Regions from separate parts of the Mesorhizobium sp. M1088 genome, predicted to be linked through region 2. Evidence: predicted binding sites of a transcription regulator. Region 2 holds the regulator's gene; the other holds the start of a gene.
What was found. Region 2 encodes PhoB, which activates phosphate uptake and scavenging genes when phosphate is short. Its sites were predicted from a motif close to TGTCATNNANCTGTCAT; they were not measured.
Positions count from the first base shown of each region.

Region 1 (7,126 bases), on a different contig from region 2:
AGCGGCAGCGGTGGCAAGTAGAAATTTCATGGTCTTCCTCCCTTGTTGAAAAACGGTCTATGCCGCCGGCCTCAGCTGTCCGGCCCGAGCATGGCTTCCTGGATGATGGCCTGCGAGGCGATCGCGTCCTGACGGTCGACGGCGGCTGACAGGCGGTTGTCCCCGTCCAGCCGATCGACGACGCGCAGCATGCGCTTGACGGTCGCGATGTTGACTTCGCATTCGTGGACCGGGTCGAGCCCGGTCATATCGGGAAACGTGTCGAAGTAGATGGCGCCGGCGTAGCCGTCTCGACGGATCTGCCTGAGCAGCTCGATCGTTTGCAGCGTGTGCACGGCGCCGACCATCAGGCCGTCGTCGCGCTTGGCGTAGCCGTCGTTGAGATGCACGCCGAGCAGCTTGCTATGGCGCGCCACGAGTGCTGCGGCAAAGGCCGGCTGCTCGTCGGCATAGAGCACATGGGCGAAATCGAGCGTCACGCCGAGATTGGGCAGGCCGATCTCGCGGATCGCCAGCAATGTCGTCGCCGCATCCGGCATCAGGCTGTAGGAGCGCGGCTCGTTGGGCTTGTATTCCAGGCTGATCTGGCAATCGGGGTCATGCGCCGCAACTTCACGAATTCCGTCGATTTCGTGTTGCCAGAGCGCCGAGTAGTCGGCCTGGAAAGCATAATCGAAGCCATCCTGCCCGAGCCACAAGGTCATCAGGCCGGCGCCCGCCTCGCGGGTGGCGTCGATGCCGGCCTTGGTCAGGTCGATGGCTTCGCGGCGAATAGCGGGATCCGGGTTGGTGAAGGCGCCGAGCTTGAAAGCCGGATTGGAATAGTAGCGCATGGCGAAACCATTGATGGAAAGCCCGATATCGCCGAGTTTGCGCGCTATTTCCGCAGGCTTTTCATCGACATGGTCGGGGAAGTTGAGGTCGAGATCGGTCAACTCCGCAACCTTCGCCGCACGTGCCGCCATTTGCAGCATGGACGGTTTGCCGACAAGATCGGGCCACTCGGACTGTGGCCGCGAGGCAAAGGAATTGAGGCGGGTGGCGAAACGATAGGCAGTCATCGGGGACCTTTCATTGTCATAACTTTACATTAGAACGATTATTTGTAAAGTTGTTAATTGCTCGCTCGGCGACGACGAATTCGCCATACCTAGGCCAGTTGCGACCACGGGGGACAAGCAAGCGCGGCACTGTCACGCAAGTATCATGTTCGCGTCCTAGATCGCTTCTCCGAAGGCTTTCGCGGCATCCTTGATGCGACGCGGCGCTTTTTCAGATCCCGGCAGCTTTGTCTCAAAAGAGGATATCCATGAAAAACCTGCTCCGAACCGCGTCCCTCGCCGTCGCGCTGGCGATGTTCACCGCCTTGACCCCGGCCTTGGCTGAAAACGCCGCGACCGTCGGCGGCGTCGGCTTCGTCAACAAGGGCCTGGTCGGTGTCGGCAGCATCCCGGCCAGCCAGAAGGACAAGTTCGGCGAGACGTTTGGCTCCGGCTCGGGCATGTCGATCGACGCTGCCGGCTGGACGCATGGCGCCGATGGCTATAAGGGCTCGTTATGGCTGTTGCCGGACCGCGGCTACAATGTCGTCGGCACCACCGATTACCGCCCGCGCCTCAACACGATCGCCCTCGAGTTCGCCCCGATCGCGCCGGGTGCAGTGCCGGCCACCGGCCAGGAACAATCGGGCCTCAAGGCGACGCTTGCCGACACCGTGCTTTTGACCGACGACAAGGGCGCCGACGCAACCGGCCTCGATCCGCTCAACGGCGTGCGTGCCGCGACCGACGACATGCCGATCCTGCCCGAAGCCAACGGCAAGCTCGCGCTCGATGACGAAGCGATCGCACGGCTGCCCGACGGCACGATGTTCATCTCGGACGAATACGGTCCGAACATCTACCGCTTCTCCGCCGATGGGCGTCTGATGTCGGCAACGCAGCCGCCGGCGGCGCTTGTCCCGATGCGTCGCGGGACGCCAAACTTTGCTTCCAACAATCCGGGACCTGGTGCGGCAGACCCAGATCCGAAGGATCCCGAAACCGGCCGTCAGAACAACCAGGGCCTCGAAGGCATGGCGCTGACGCCGGACGGGAAGTTCCTGATTGCCGTGCTGCAGTCGGCCCCAAGGCAGGATGGCGGCGATTCCGCCTGGACGCGTCAGAACACGCGCGCGCTGGTCTACGATGCCTCGGATCCCGGCCAGCTCAAGCTCGCGCATGAATATGTCGTGCCGCTGCCGGTGTTCACCGATGCCAAGGGCAAAACCAAGATCGCCGCGCAGAGCGAAATCGTGGCGCTGTCGGACAAGACCTTCCTGATGCTGGCGCGCGACAGCGGCAATGGCCAGGGGCTGAAGGGCGACACCTCGCTCCACCGCGAGATCAGCGTCGTCGATGTGTCTGCGGCAACCGATGTCGCCGGCACAGAATTCGACAAGGACAAGCCGCTGGCGCCCAAGGGTGAGCTCGATCCATCGGTGACGCCGGCCAAGCTGACGCCGCTCATCGACATCAACGACAAGACCGAGCTCGGCCGCTTCGGGCTGCACAATGGCGCGCCCAACGACCGCAACAACCTTTCGGAGAAATGGGAGGCGATGTCGGTGGTGAGCGTCCTCGATCCAAAGCTGCCCGACGACTATTTCCTGTTCGTCGCCAATGACAATGATTTCCTCACGCAGGACGGCTTCCAGGTCGGCGCGGCCTACAAGGCCGAGGATGGCGCCGATGTCGACACCATGTTCCTGGTCTATCAGGTCACGCTCCCAGGCCTCGCCAAGAAGTAGCGGCACCCATACAGGCGGACGCGCCGAACGCGTCCGCCTGAGCTGGCGCGATTGAGCGGTTGTACCTTCAGTTGCGGCTCGCCCGCGCAAGGACGGTGTCCTGGTGCGTTGCAAAAACCTGCGACTGACGATCCAGTCGAAGGCACTTACCTCAACATCTCCGCGTCCTTTGGCACGCCGGCATCGATCGGCTCGGCCGTCCTGTTCGACACGGCGGCGATCTTCCCGGCGGCCGACAGGTTCGGGCGCACGAAGACCGGCGCGACGCCGTCGACGCGGCTGTAGAGGTCGATAATGTCCTGATTCATGAAGCGCACACAGCCGGAGGAAGCGTTCTTCCCAATGGAATCCCACTCCGGCGTGCCGTGCAGCCTATACATCGTGTCCTTGCCGTCACGGAAGAGATACAGCGCGCGAGCACCAAGCGGGCTCTGCGGGCCGGGCGGCATGCCGTCCTTGTATTTCGCCAGTTCCGGCCGGCGTTGGATCATTTCCGGCGGCGGCGTCCAGACCGGCCACTTCTTCCTCGCCTGAACCACGGCGCTGCCGGTCCATCCGAAACCGGCCTTGCCGAGGCTGACGCCATAGCGAATTGCCTTGCCGCCGTCGCGCACCAGATAGAGGAAGTGCTCGGAAGTATCGACGACGATCGTGCCGGGTTTTTCTCCAGTCGGGTCAGCCACGATTTGACGCACGAATTTCGGATCGACCTTGGCTACCGGGATTGCCGGCAGTTGATAGCCCTCGTCGATGCGCGCGGCATACATGCTTGCGGCATCGCCGAAAGCCGGATCGCTTGGTGCCGCGGGCACCGGCGCCGCCACGTCCGTCGTAGTGCACGACGAAAGAGCCACGGAGGCCGCGCCCAGAGCGGATGCACCAAGAAAGGCGCGCCGGTTCAGGCGCTCAAAAAACAACGGAATATCGGACATGAGCCCCCCGGCCTACCCATGAGATCCAGGAAAATGCGGCCCCACGCGTGCGGGATCAATATACGATTCCGGAAGGTTGAGAAATGCTTAGATCAAGGCACGCCAGGCGGAATTTACAGCGCCGCATCGACCTCTCCCGTTAAATCGGCAATCATTGCGGACTCAGACAAGCCTTCGCCGAGTTGCCTGCCATGGACGACAACATGCCCCCGCGCCGGCAGACCGGCGACCTCACCAGTGGGCCTATCCCGCGCACCCTGTTGCTGTTTGCCCTGCCGGTGCTCGGCTCCAATGTGCTGCAGTCGCTCAACGGCTCGATAAATGCCGTGTGGGTCGGCCGTTTCCTCGGTGAAGCGGCGCTGACCGCCACGTCCAATGCCAACCTCGTGCTGTTTCTCATCCTCGGCACCGTCTTCGGCATCGGCATGGCGGCGACCATCCTGGTCGCACAATCCGTCGGCGCTCGTGACCTGCCCGAAGCCCGGCGCATCGTCGGAACCAGCGCCACCTTCTTCTTCCTCGTCTCGGTGGTGTTCGCGGTCTGCGGCTGGATCTGGGTCGATGCGATCCTCGATGCGCTCGGCACGCCGGCCGACGCGTTGCCGCTGGCGCGCTCCTATCTGCGCATCATCTTCCTCGCCGTGCCGATGATGAACCTGCTGTCCTTCGTCATGACGGTGCTGCGCGGCGCCGGCGATTCGCGCACGCCTTTCCTTTTTATGGCGCTGGCCGTCATGCTCGACGTCGTTTTGAACCCGTTGCTCATCCTCGGCATCGGCCCGTTCCCCGAACTCGGCATCGCCGGCTCGGCCACCTCGACGCTGATCGGCCAGACGGTAAGCGTGGTTGCCATCCTGATCGTGCTTTATGCGCGCAAGCACCCGCTGCGGCTGGCCGGCGCTAATCTCGCTCTGCTGCGGCCGGACCCGGCGCTGCTGCGCATCGTCGTCTTCAAGGGCGTGCCGATGGGCCTGCAGATGATCGTCGTTTCGGCCGCGGCGCTGACGGTGATGGGCATGGTCAACTCGTACGGCTCGCAGGTCGCGGCTGCCTACGGCATAGCCGCACAGCTCTGGACCTATATCCAGATGCCGGCGCTCGCCATCGGCGCCGCGGTGTCGTCCATGGCGGCGCAAAATGTCGGCGCCAGGCGCTGGGACCGGATTGGACGCATCGCCACCTCCGGCGTCGGCTTCAACCTTGTGCTCACCGGGATGCTCGTCGCGCTGCTGTTCGTATTCGATCGCGCGGTGCTCAGCCTCTTCCTTGGCAGCGACAGTGCAGCAATCGACATCGCCACTCACATTAACAAGATCGCGTCGTGGTCCTTCATCCTGTTCGGCATCACCATCGTGCTCTTCGCCACCGTGCGTGCCACCGGCGCGGTGATGCCGCCGCTGATCATCCTGGTGATCTCGGTGCTGCTGGTGCGCACCAGCTTCGCCTATTTCTTCCGAAGCGTGATCGGCGAGGAAGCTCTGTGGTGGAGCTTTCCGGCTGGCTCTGTAACCTCGCTCGTGCTGGCCGCGGCCTATTATCGCTTCGGCCGCTGGCGCAGCCTGCACATGATCGAGAGCCGGCCGGCTGCCGGCGAACCGCCGGATACCGGCCTCGGCGTACCGCGCCAGCGCGCGCACCTTTCGCCCGAGACACCGAACGGCTGAAAGGTCGGCTCAGCGCGCGTATTTCGCGCCAAACCCGAGAGCGACCAGGGAAAAGACGACAATCATGCCGGCAAAGGCCACGCTTGCCGCGGTCGCACCTGCCACCGTCGACAGAACGCCGATGCCGATGACCGGCAGCGCGTTGCCGCAAAAACAGCAGATGAAGAAGGCCGAGACGACTTCGGCGCGCCGGTCCGCCGGCGCGATCTCGTTCACCACTTGCAAGCCGCCGCGATAGCCGAGCGCTGCCGCCACGCCGCACAAGGCGGTGCCGGCAATCATTATGGTCATCGAGGCGAAGACCTGCGCCGCAACAATCATCGCGACGGTTGGGATCATCAGCGCAAGCGCCGCGAACATCGCGGCTCGGCTCGAAAGACGTGCCGTCGCTACAATGGTGGCGGCCGTCACGATCGCCAATTCAAAGAACAGAGCGCCGGCTTCGGCATGGTTGGTTACCTGCAGTTGCTGCGCCAAAATGCTCGGTGCGAGTGCTGCATAAAAGCCGACCAGCGCCATTGCGCCAAAGCCGGTCACCGCCGGCGCAACGAAACTTGCGCGGATGTCATCGGGTACGGAAAGCCGCGGCCGCATCGAAACGTCAGCCAGTTTCCCCGGCCGCGAAACGGTTTCCCGCGTGCGCCAGACCAGCAGGGTTACAGTCGCGAGCATCGCCAGGTAGACGACGAATGTCAGCCTGAGCGGCCAAGGCGCGTATTCGGCGAGCAACCCGGCTCCCAGCGCACCGAGGCCGAGGCCGAGAAAATTGGTGCTGGTGGCAATCGTCGCCGCCTGTGACTTGTCGTCGGTCGGGAGCAATTCGGCGAGCCAGGCGGTGCCGGTGCCCGCGCCGACGCCGATTCCCAGTCCGCTCAGAATTCGGGCGATGTCGAGCCATGCGACATTTTCGGCGAACAGGAAAACCACCGCGCTGACCACGGCCACCGCCATCCCGGCCAATGCCATTGGACGGCGCCCGATGACATCGGACACACGCCCCAACATCAGCAGCGCCGCCAGATTGCCGATGACATAGACGGCGTAGACCAGCGTCAAAGTGATCTGTGAGAAGCCGAAGACCTGCTTGTAGATGATGTAAAGCGGCGTCAGCGCCGTGCTGCCGGCGAAAAGAGCCGCGATCATAGCGGCCACGGTGGCCGCTGCAACGCGGCCGCCGAGTTCGTAATCGCGCGTCATGACTTGAGCGTGAGCGGTCATTTTTTCGACCTTTTGCTGTTCGGGATCTGACATCCTAACGCCTTTTTCGCGTCAGCCGTTCCCCCTCCCCGGCTTGCTCCTGACAAGTTTGGCAGCTTTGCCGATGGCGCTGAGCGAGATCCTCTTTTAACTTCAGCGGATTGTCAGGGGAGATTCATGGGCAAGGGACGAGTCGAGGCATTCACCGATGGCGTGGTCGCCATCATCATCACCATCATGGTGCTGGAATTGAAGGTGCCGCATGGCGAGGATTTTTCCGCGCTGGCACCACTCTGGCCGATCTTCCTCAGCTATGTGCTGTCCTTCATCAATGTCGGCATCTACTGGAACAATTTGCACAACATGTTCCATACCGTGCAGCGGGTCGACGGCCGCGTGCTGTGGGCGAACCTCAACCTGCTGTTCTGGCTATCGCTGATGCCGGCGACGACAGCCTTCATGGGTGAGAACCATTTCGCGCCGGTGCCGGTTGCCGTCTATGGCGTCGACCTGGCGCTCTGCGCCATCGGCTTCAACATCCTCAC
Region 1 covers NZ_JAMYMO010000011.1:78,685-85,810, reverse strand. Annotated here, with positions in the region: gene NKH49_RS16230 (sugar ABC transporter substrate-binding protein) at 1-30, opposite strand, end outside; gene NKH49_RS16225 (TIM barrel protein) at 72-1,061, opposite strand; gene NKH49_RS16220 (esterase-like activity of phytase family protein) at 1,310-2,788, shown strand; gene NKH49_RS16215 (L,D-transpeptidase) at 2,935-3,720, opposite strand; gene NKH49_RS16210 (MATE family efflux transporter) at 3,912-5,384, shown strand; gene NKH49_RS16205 (MFS transporter) at 5,394-6,602, opposite strand; gene NKH49_RS16200 (TMEM175 family protein) at 6,759-7,126, shown strand, end outside.
Region 1: a site for PhoB is predicted at 1,192-1,208, ahead of NKH49_RS16220 (esterase-like activity of phytase family protein). Genes of this name have one in related genera too.

Region 2 (7,126 bases):
ACCCGGCGCGTGGTCATTCCCTATACCCGCATCGGTATCATGGGCGGCGTCATGCTTGGCCTCGGCCGGGCACTCGGCGAAACCATGGCGGTGACTTTCGTCATCGGCAACGCACATCGCATCAGTGCCTCCCTGTTCGCGCCGGGCACGACGATCTCGGCGACCATCGCCAATGAATTCACCGAGGCCGACGGCGACCTCTACACCTCCTCGCTGGTTTCGCTCGGCCTGATCCTCTTCGTCATCACCTTCCTGATCCTCGCCGCCGCCCGCTATATGCTGATGCGGATCGACGCCCGTACGGGAGCCTGACCGATGTCGACATCCTCATCGCTCCACAGCCGCCGCAAAGCCAGGAATTCGGTGATGATGGCGCTTTGCGTCGTCGCCGCCGGCATCGGGCTTGCCTGGCTGGCGCTCATTCTCGGCGCACTGGTCTATAAGGGCACAGCCGGGCTTTCGCTCGCGGTCTTCACCGAGATGACGCCACCACCGGGCGAGGCCGGCGGCTTGCTCAATGCCATCACGGGCAGCCTGCTGATGACGATCATCGCCGTTGTCGTCGGCACGCCGATCGGCGTGCTGGCGGGAACCTACATGGCCGAGTATGGACGCTTTTCGCGCATCACCACCGTCGTCCGCTTCATCAACGACATCCTGTTGTCGGCGCCGTCGATCATCATAGGCTTGTTTGTCTATGAGCTGATGGTGCGGCCAATGGGACATTTCTCGGCCATTGCCGGCGCCGTTGCGCTTGCCATCCTGGTCATTCCGGTGGTCGTGCGCACCACTGAAGACATGCTCAACCTGGTGCCGAACGCGTTGCGTGAAGCCGGTGCCGCGATCGGCGCGCCGCGCTGGGTGGTGATCCGTTCGGTCGCCTACCGCGCCGCATTGTCCGGCATCGTCACCGGCATATTGCTGGCGATAGCACGCATTTCCGGCGAGACGGCGCCGCTGCTCTTCACCGCGCTCAATAACCAGTTCTGGAGCAGCAATATCAACGCGCCGATGGCCAGCCTGCCGGTGACCATCTTCCAGTTCGCTCTCAGCCCTTACGAGGAATGGCAGCAACTGGCGTGGACCGGCGCACTCATAATCACCCTGACGGTTCTGGGCTTGAGCATCCTCGCCCGCAGCCTTACCGGACGCAGAGAGGACAGATGACACAGATGTTGTCCCCAGACATGACGATGGCCGAAACGGTCGCCGAGAAGACGAAGATCGAGGTCAAGAATCTCAACTTCTACTACGGCCAGAGCAAGGCGCTGAAGGACATCAGCCTGTCGCTGCCCGAGCGCAGTGTCACGGCCTTCATCGGCCCTTCGGGCTGCGGGAAATCGACGCTGCTGCGTGTGTTCAACCGCATCTATGAGCTCTACCCAAAACAGACGGCCGAGGGCCAGGTGCTGCTCGACGGCAAGAACATTCTCGACCGGTCGCAGGATCTCAACCTCCTCAGGACCAAGATCGGCATGGTGTTCCAGAAGCCGACGCCCTTCCCGATGTCGATCTACGAGAACATCGCCTTCGGCGTCAGGCTCTACGAGAACCTCGGCAAGTCCGAGATGGACGGCCGCGTCGAACAGGCGTTGAAGCGCGCCGCGCTGTGGAGCGAGGTCAAGGACAAGCTCAACGCCAGCGGCTTGAGCCTATCCGGCGGCCAGCAGCAGCGGCTCTGTATCGCCCGCACCGTGGCCGTGAAGCCGGAAGTCATTCTGCTCGACGAACCGGCTTCGGCCCTCGACCCGCTGTCGACTGCCAAGATCGAGGAACTGATCGACGAATTGCAAGCCGACTACACGATCGTCATCGTCACCCACAACATGCAGCAGGCGGCGCGCGTGTCGCGCCAGACGGCCTTCATGTATCTGGGTGAACTGGTCGAGTTCGACCGGACCGAGAAGATCTTCACGTCGCCCCGCGAGAAGCGCACGCAGGACTACATCACTGGCCGCTTCGGCTGAGCCGTTCCGATCATGCATATGAGGACAGGACCATGGGCGAACACACAGTCGCTTCTTTCGACGAGGATCTCGAGCAGATCAGCAAGCTGATCCGCGACATGGCCGACCTCGCCGGTTCGATGGTCGGCGGGGCGACCAAGGCGCTGTTGAATTCCGACAACGTGCTGGCGCAACGCGTCGTTTCCGACGACGCCATCATGGATGCGCGTCAACGCGAACTGGACGACCGCGCCATCACCCTGATCGCCAAACGCCAGCCGATGGCCCACGATCTTCGCCATGTGGTCGGAGCGATCCGCATGGCGGGCGACCTCGAACGCATCGGCGACCTTGCCAAGAATATCGCCAAGCGCGTGAGTGCGGTCGGCCTCAGCGCCACGCCGCGGGACCTGTCGCATTCCATCGACGCGATGGCGCAGCTGGTTCTCATCCAGGTGCAGGGTGTCATCGAGGAATATGCTGCAGGCGATGCGGCCGCGTTGGCCAAGCTTCGTGCCGCCGACGAGCGCATCGACGTCAAATACACGTCCGTGTTCCGCGAGCTGTTGACCTACATGATGGAAGATCCGCGCAACATCACCGCTTGCACGCACCTGCTGTTCTGCGCCAAGAATCTGGAGCGGATCGGCGACCATGTCACCAACATCGCCGAAAATGCGTATTATGTGCTGACCGGCGAGCAATTGCCGGTCAATCGTCCGAAGCAGGACGAAACGACAATGTCCGCACCGGTGACATGATGGGGGTGCCCAGCCGATGATCGCACCACGCATAATGGTGGTGGAGGACGAGGAGCCGTTGGGTGTGCTGCTCCGCTACAATCTCGAATCCGAAGGCTACCAGGTCGAGGTGGTGACACGCGGCGACGAAGCCGAGATCCGTTTGCAGGAGAATGTGCCCGACCTTTTGGTGCTCGACTGGATGATACCAGCGGTTTCCGGCATCGAGCTCTGTCGTCGGTTGCGGGTGCGCCCCGAAACCGAGCGGCTGCCGATCATCATGCTGACCGCGCGCGGCGAGGAGAGCGACCGGGTGCGCGGTCTTTCGACCGGCGCCGACGACTATCTGGTCAAGCCGTTTTCGACACCGGAATTCATGGCCAGGGTCAAGGCGCTGCTGCGGCGCGCCAAGCCGGAAGTGCTGTCCAGCGTGCTGAAGGTCGGCGACATCGTGCTCGATCGCGAATCGCACAGGGTCTATCGCAAGAAGAGCGAAATCAGGCTCGGGCCGACCGAATTCCGGCTGCTCGAGTTCATGATGCGGCATCCGGGCCGTGTCTTCTCGCGCAGCCAGTTACTCGATAATGTCTGGGGGGAGACAATCTACATCGACGAACGCACCGTCGACGTGCATGTCGGGCGGCTGCGCAAAGCCGTCAACAACGGCCGGATGCCGGATGTCATCCGCACCATCCGCGGCGCCGGCTATGCGATCAGGGAAGATTGACCCGCCTGGTCAGGCTACGTTCTTTCTGACGCTGGGCCTCATTTGCGCGCCCGGCGCGAAAATCTCCTGGTCGACGAAGCTTAACGCCCGCATCGCGCAGCCTTCGCGGATCAGCGGCAATTCGTTCGGCTCTGTATCGAAGGAGATCGAGCCTGAATGCTGGCCGCCGGCGGTCTGGGCGATTGCCTTCCGCAAGGCCGGCTCGATCAGATCGAAGGCGGCGGCACTGGCGCCGACCATCGCGACCGGTGCCGGATCGATCAGCGCGAACAGCGAGCCGAGACCGAAACCCAGCGCTTCGCCGGCCTTGCGGTAGGCCTCGCGTTCCGGCCCATCTTTCTCGCGCGCCCGGGCCGCCAGTGCTCGCATGTCGGCGTCGCTGACGTCGGCGACCGGTTCGCTGTCTTCGCTCATCTGCCTGGCGTTGCGCCAGATGGCGTAGTTGCCGGCATACGCCTCGATGCAGCCGCGCCGCCCGCAACGGCAGAGCGCGCCGCCCGGACGATGGATCATGTGGCCAAATTCGCCGCCCGAGGAATGCGTCCCGGTGAACAGTTCGCCCTTCAGCACCAGCCCCATGCCGATGCCATGCGAAAGCAGGATGGCGATGAAGTCGTCGCGATAGCGATCCGGATTGCGCCAGCGCAAAGCCACCGCCATCATGTTGCAGTCGTTCTCCACCGTTGCCGGGATGCCGAATTCGCCCTCCAGCATGTCGGCAAAGGCGATGTCGGTCTGCGGCGTGATCGGCGACCACAGCATGGCGCGTGCAGGGGAGTCGGTAATGCCCTGAATCGCCAGGGCGATGCGGGCGACACTGCGGACGTCAAGGTCTGGATCCTGCAGCCGGCGCCGGACGATGGCCATGCATTCACGGATCAGCTCGTCGCGCGGCATGGTCAGCGTGTCCAGCCGGCGCTGTTCCTCGGCGACCACCTGTCCCGTATAGTCGATAATGGCGGCCGACAGGAAATTCAGCGACAACACCACGGTCAGCACCGCCGCCGCTTCCGGATTGAGGGCGAGGCCGACCTGCGGACGACCGCGTTTCAACGAAACGGGCTCACTTGCCTTGCTCTCGGCGAGGATGCCTTCCCGTATCAGGTCGGAAGAGATCGCCGATATGGTCGAATGACTGAGGCCGGTGGTAGCTGCGATCTCAGTACGCGATGGCTGGCCGGCCCGGCGCACCGCCGAGATCACCATCGCCCGGTTGCGCCGGCGCAAATCGTCATGGCGGATTCCGACCGACATTGTTTTGCTTTCCTCCCGGTTGCCGCGGCCGCTCATGAACCGGAAGCCGTCGGTAATGTCCGACAAATAGTGTCGGATGCAGGCAAATAGTGTCAGATGCAGGTGGCGCTGTCATCGTTTATTCCGACGCTCGAAAAAACTCGCAGAGTCATCAAAATCCATCAGAATCGATGTTGACAGCAGCCGGAGATCGGGCCAGTATTTTTTCGAGGCTCGAAAAAATTAGAGCTTCTAAGCTGGTCTTTGAGCCAATTGGTCACGCCGTACGCGGCGCAGGGAGGATATGATGAAGAAATTCACGACCGCCATTCTGGCGGGTGTCGCCATGACGCTGGCGCTGGCGTCGGTGGCGCAGGCTAAAGACAAGGTCATCGGCGTTTCCTGGTCGAACTTCCAGGAAGAGCGCTGGAAGACCGACGAGGCCGCAATGAAGGCGGCCATCGAGGCCGCAGGCGACAAGTATATTTCCGCCGACGCACAGTCCAACCCCGGCAAGCAGCTCACCGACGTCGAGAGCCTGATCTCGCAGGGCGCCAACGCACTGATCATCCTGGCGCAGGACGCCTCGGCCATCGGGCCGGCCGTGCAGAAGGCACTGGACGAAGGCATCCCGGTCGTCGGCTATGACCGGCTGATCGAGAACAAGGACGTGTTCTATCTGACCTTCGACAACAAGGAAGTCGGCCGCATGCAGGCCCGGGAAGTCTTCAAGGTGAAGCCGGAAGGCAACTACGTCTTCATCAAGGGTTCGGGTTCCGATCCGAATGCCGATTTCCTGTTTGCCGGTTCGATGGAGGTGCTGAAGGCGGCAATAGACAGCGGCAAGATCAAGAATGTTGGCGAGGCCTATACGGACGGCTGGCTGCCGGCCAACGCTCAGAAGAACATGGAACAGTTCCTGACCGCCAACGACAACAAGGTCGATGCCGTGGTCGCGGCCAATGACGGCACTGCCGGCGGCGTCGTCGCCGCGCTGACAGCGCAAGGGCTGGCCGGATCGGTTCCGGTTTCGGGCCAGGACGGCGACCACGCCGCGCTGAACCGCATCGCGCTCGGCACACAGACCGTGTCGGTGTGGAAGGATGCGCGCGAGCTCGGCAAGAATGCCGCCGAGATCGCCTCGCAGCTGGCCGACGGCAAGCAGATGACCGACATTGCCGGCGTGAAGGATTTCACCACGCCCGGCGGCAATGCCGTCAAGTCGCTGTTCCTGACCCCGGTCGCCATCACCAAGGACAACCTCAACGTCGTCATCGACGCCGGCTGGATCAAGAAAGAAGAGGTCTGCGCCGGCGTGACGGCTGGCACTGTTGCAGTCTGCAACTGAGCCGACGTTTCCGAGAAGTCCGAACGCCGCGGCCGCTCGCCGCGGCGTTTTTCAACAAAAGTTGTTTTTCCGCTTCCGGCGGATAACTTCTAGGCTGCTTCCGGCATCCGCGGCAGACGGCAACCCGGCGGGAGAAACATCATGACCGACACGACGTCCAACACGCCGGTCGACAGCACGGCAGACCGGGCACGGGAATCCGAGCTCGGCATCGTTGCCCGATTTCTCAAGGCAACCGAACTCGACACGCGCATGCTCGGCATGGTCGGCGCGCTGCTGGTCATCTGGGTCGGCCTGCATGTCATTTCCAGCGTACGGCTCGGCGTCAATCCGTTCGACTTCGACAGCCGGACCTTCCTGACGCCACGCAATCTCTGGAACCTGTCGGTGCAGACTTCCGCCGTGGCCATAATGGCCGCCGGAATGGTGCTGGTTATCGTCATGCGCAATATCGACCTGTCGGTCGGTTCCGCCGAAGGTCTGATCGGCGTGGTCATGGGCTTTGCGCAGGTGCATTTCCTGGTGCGAATGATCGGTCTGCAATTAGGCAATCCCTGGATCTGGATCCTGGCACTGGCCATCGGCCTGGCGCTTGGCCTTCTGATCGGAGCGTTCCAGGGATACATCATCGCTTATCTCGAGGTGCCGGCCTTCATCGTGACGCTGGGCGGCCTTCTGGTCTGGCGGGGTGCCGCATGGTGGGTCGTCAGTGGGCAGACGATTGCGCCGCTGGATGCCACTTTCCAGCTGATGGGCGGCGGACCGACGGGTTCGATCGGCGCGCGATGGAGCTGGATCGTCGGAATTGTCGCGTGCCTGGCGGTTGTGTTCATGCTGCTCAACGGGCGGGTGCAGCGCAAGCGGTTCCGCTTCCCGTTACGCCCGATCTGGGCCGAGACGTTCCTCGGGGCCGTCACTTGCCTTGTCATCGTGGGCGCCATATGGCTTGCCAATTCCTATCCTTGGCCGGTCGGCATCGTGAACAGATATGCGGCGGCCAACAATATAACCGTTCCCGAAGGCGGGCTGTTCATCGCCCATGGCATCGCCATACCCGTGCTGATGGCTGTAGCCGTAGGGCTGATCATGACCTTCATCGCCAAGCGTACCCGTTTCGGCCGCTATGTCTTCG
Region 2 covers NZ_JAMYMO010000018.1:50,307-57,432, forward strand. Annotated here, with positions in the region: gene pstC (phosphate ABC transporter permease subunit PstC) at 1-312, shown strand, start outside; gene pstA (phosphate ABC transporter permease PstA) at 316-1,167, shown strand; gene pstB (phosphate ABC transporter ATP-binding protein PstB) at 1,164-1,967, shown strand; gene phoU (phosphate signaling complex protein PhoU) at 2,000-2,707, shown strand; gene phoB (phosphate regulon transcriptional regulator PhoB) at 2,724-3,413, shown strand; gene NKH49_RS20495 (ROK family protein) at 3,423-4,667, opposite strand; gene xylF (D-xylose ABC transporter substrate-binding protein) at 4,954-5,994, shown strand; gene NKH49_RS20505 (sugar ABC transporter permease) at 6,136-7,126, shown strand, end outside.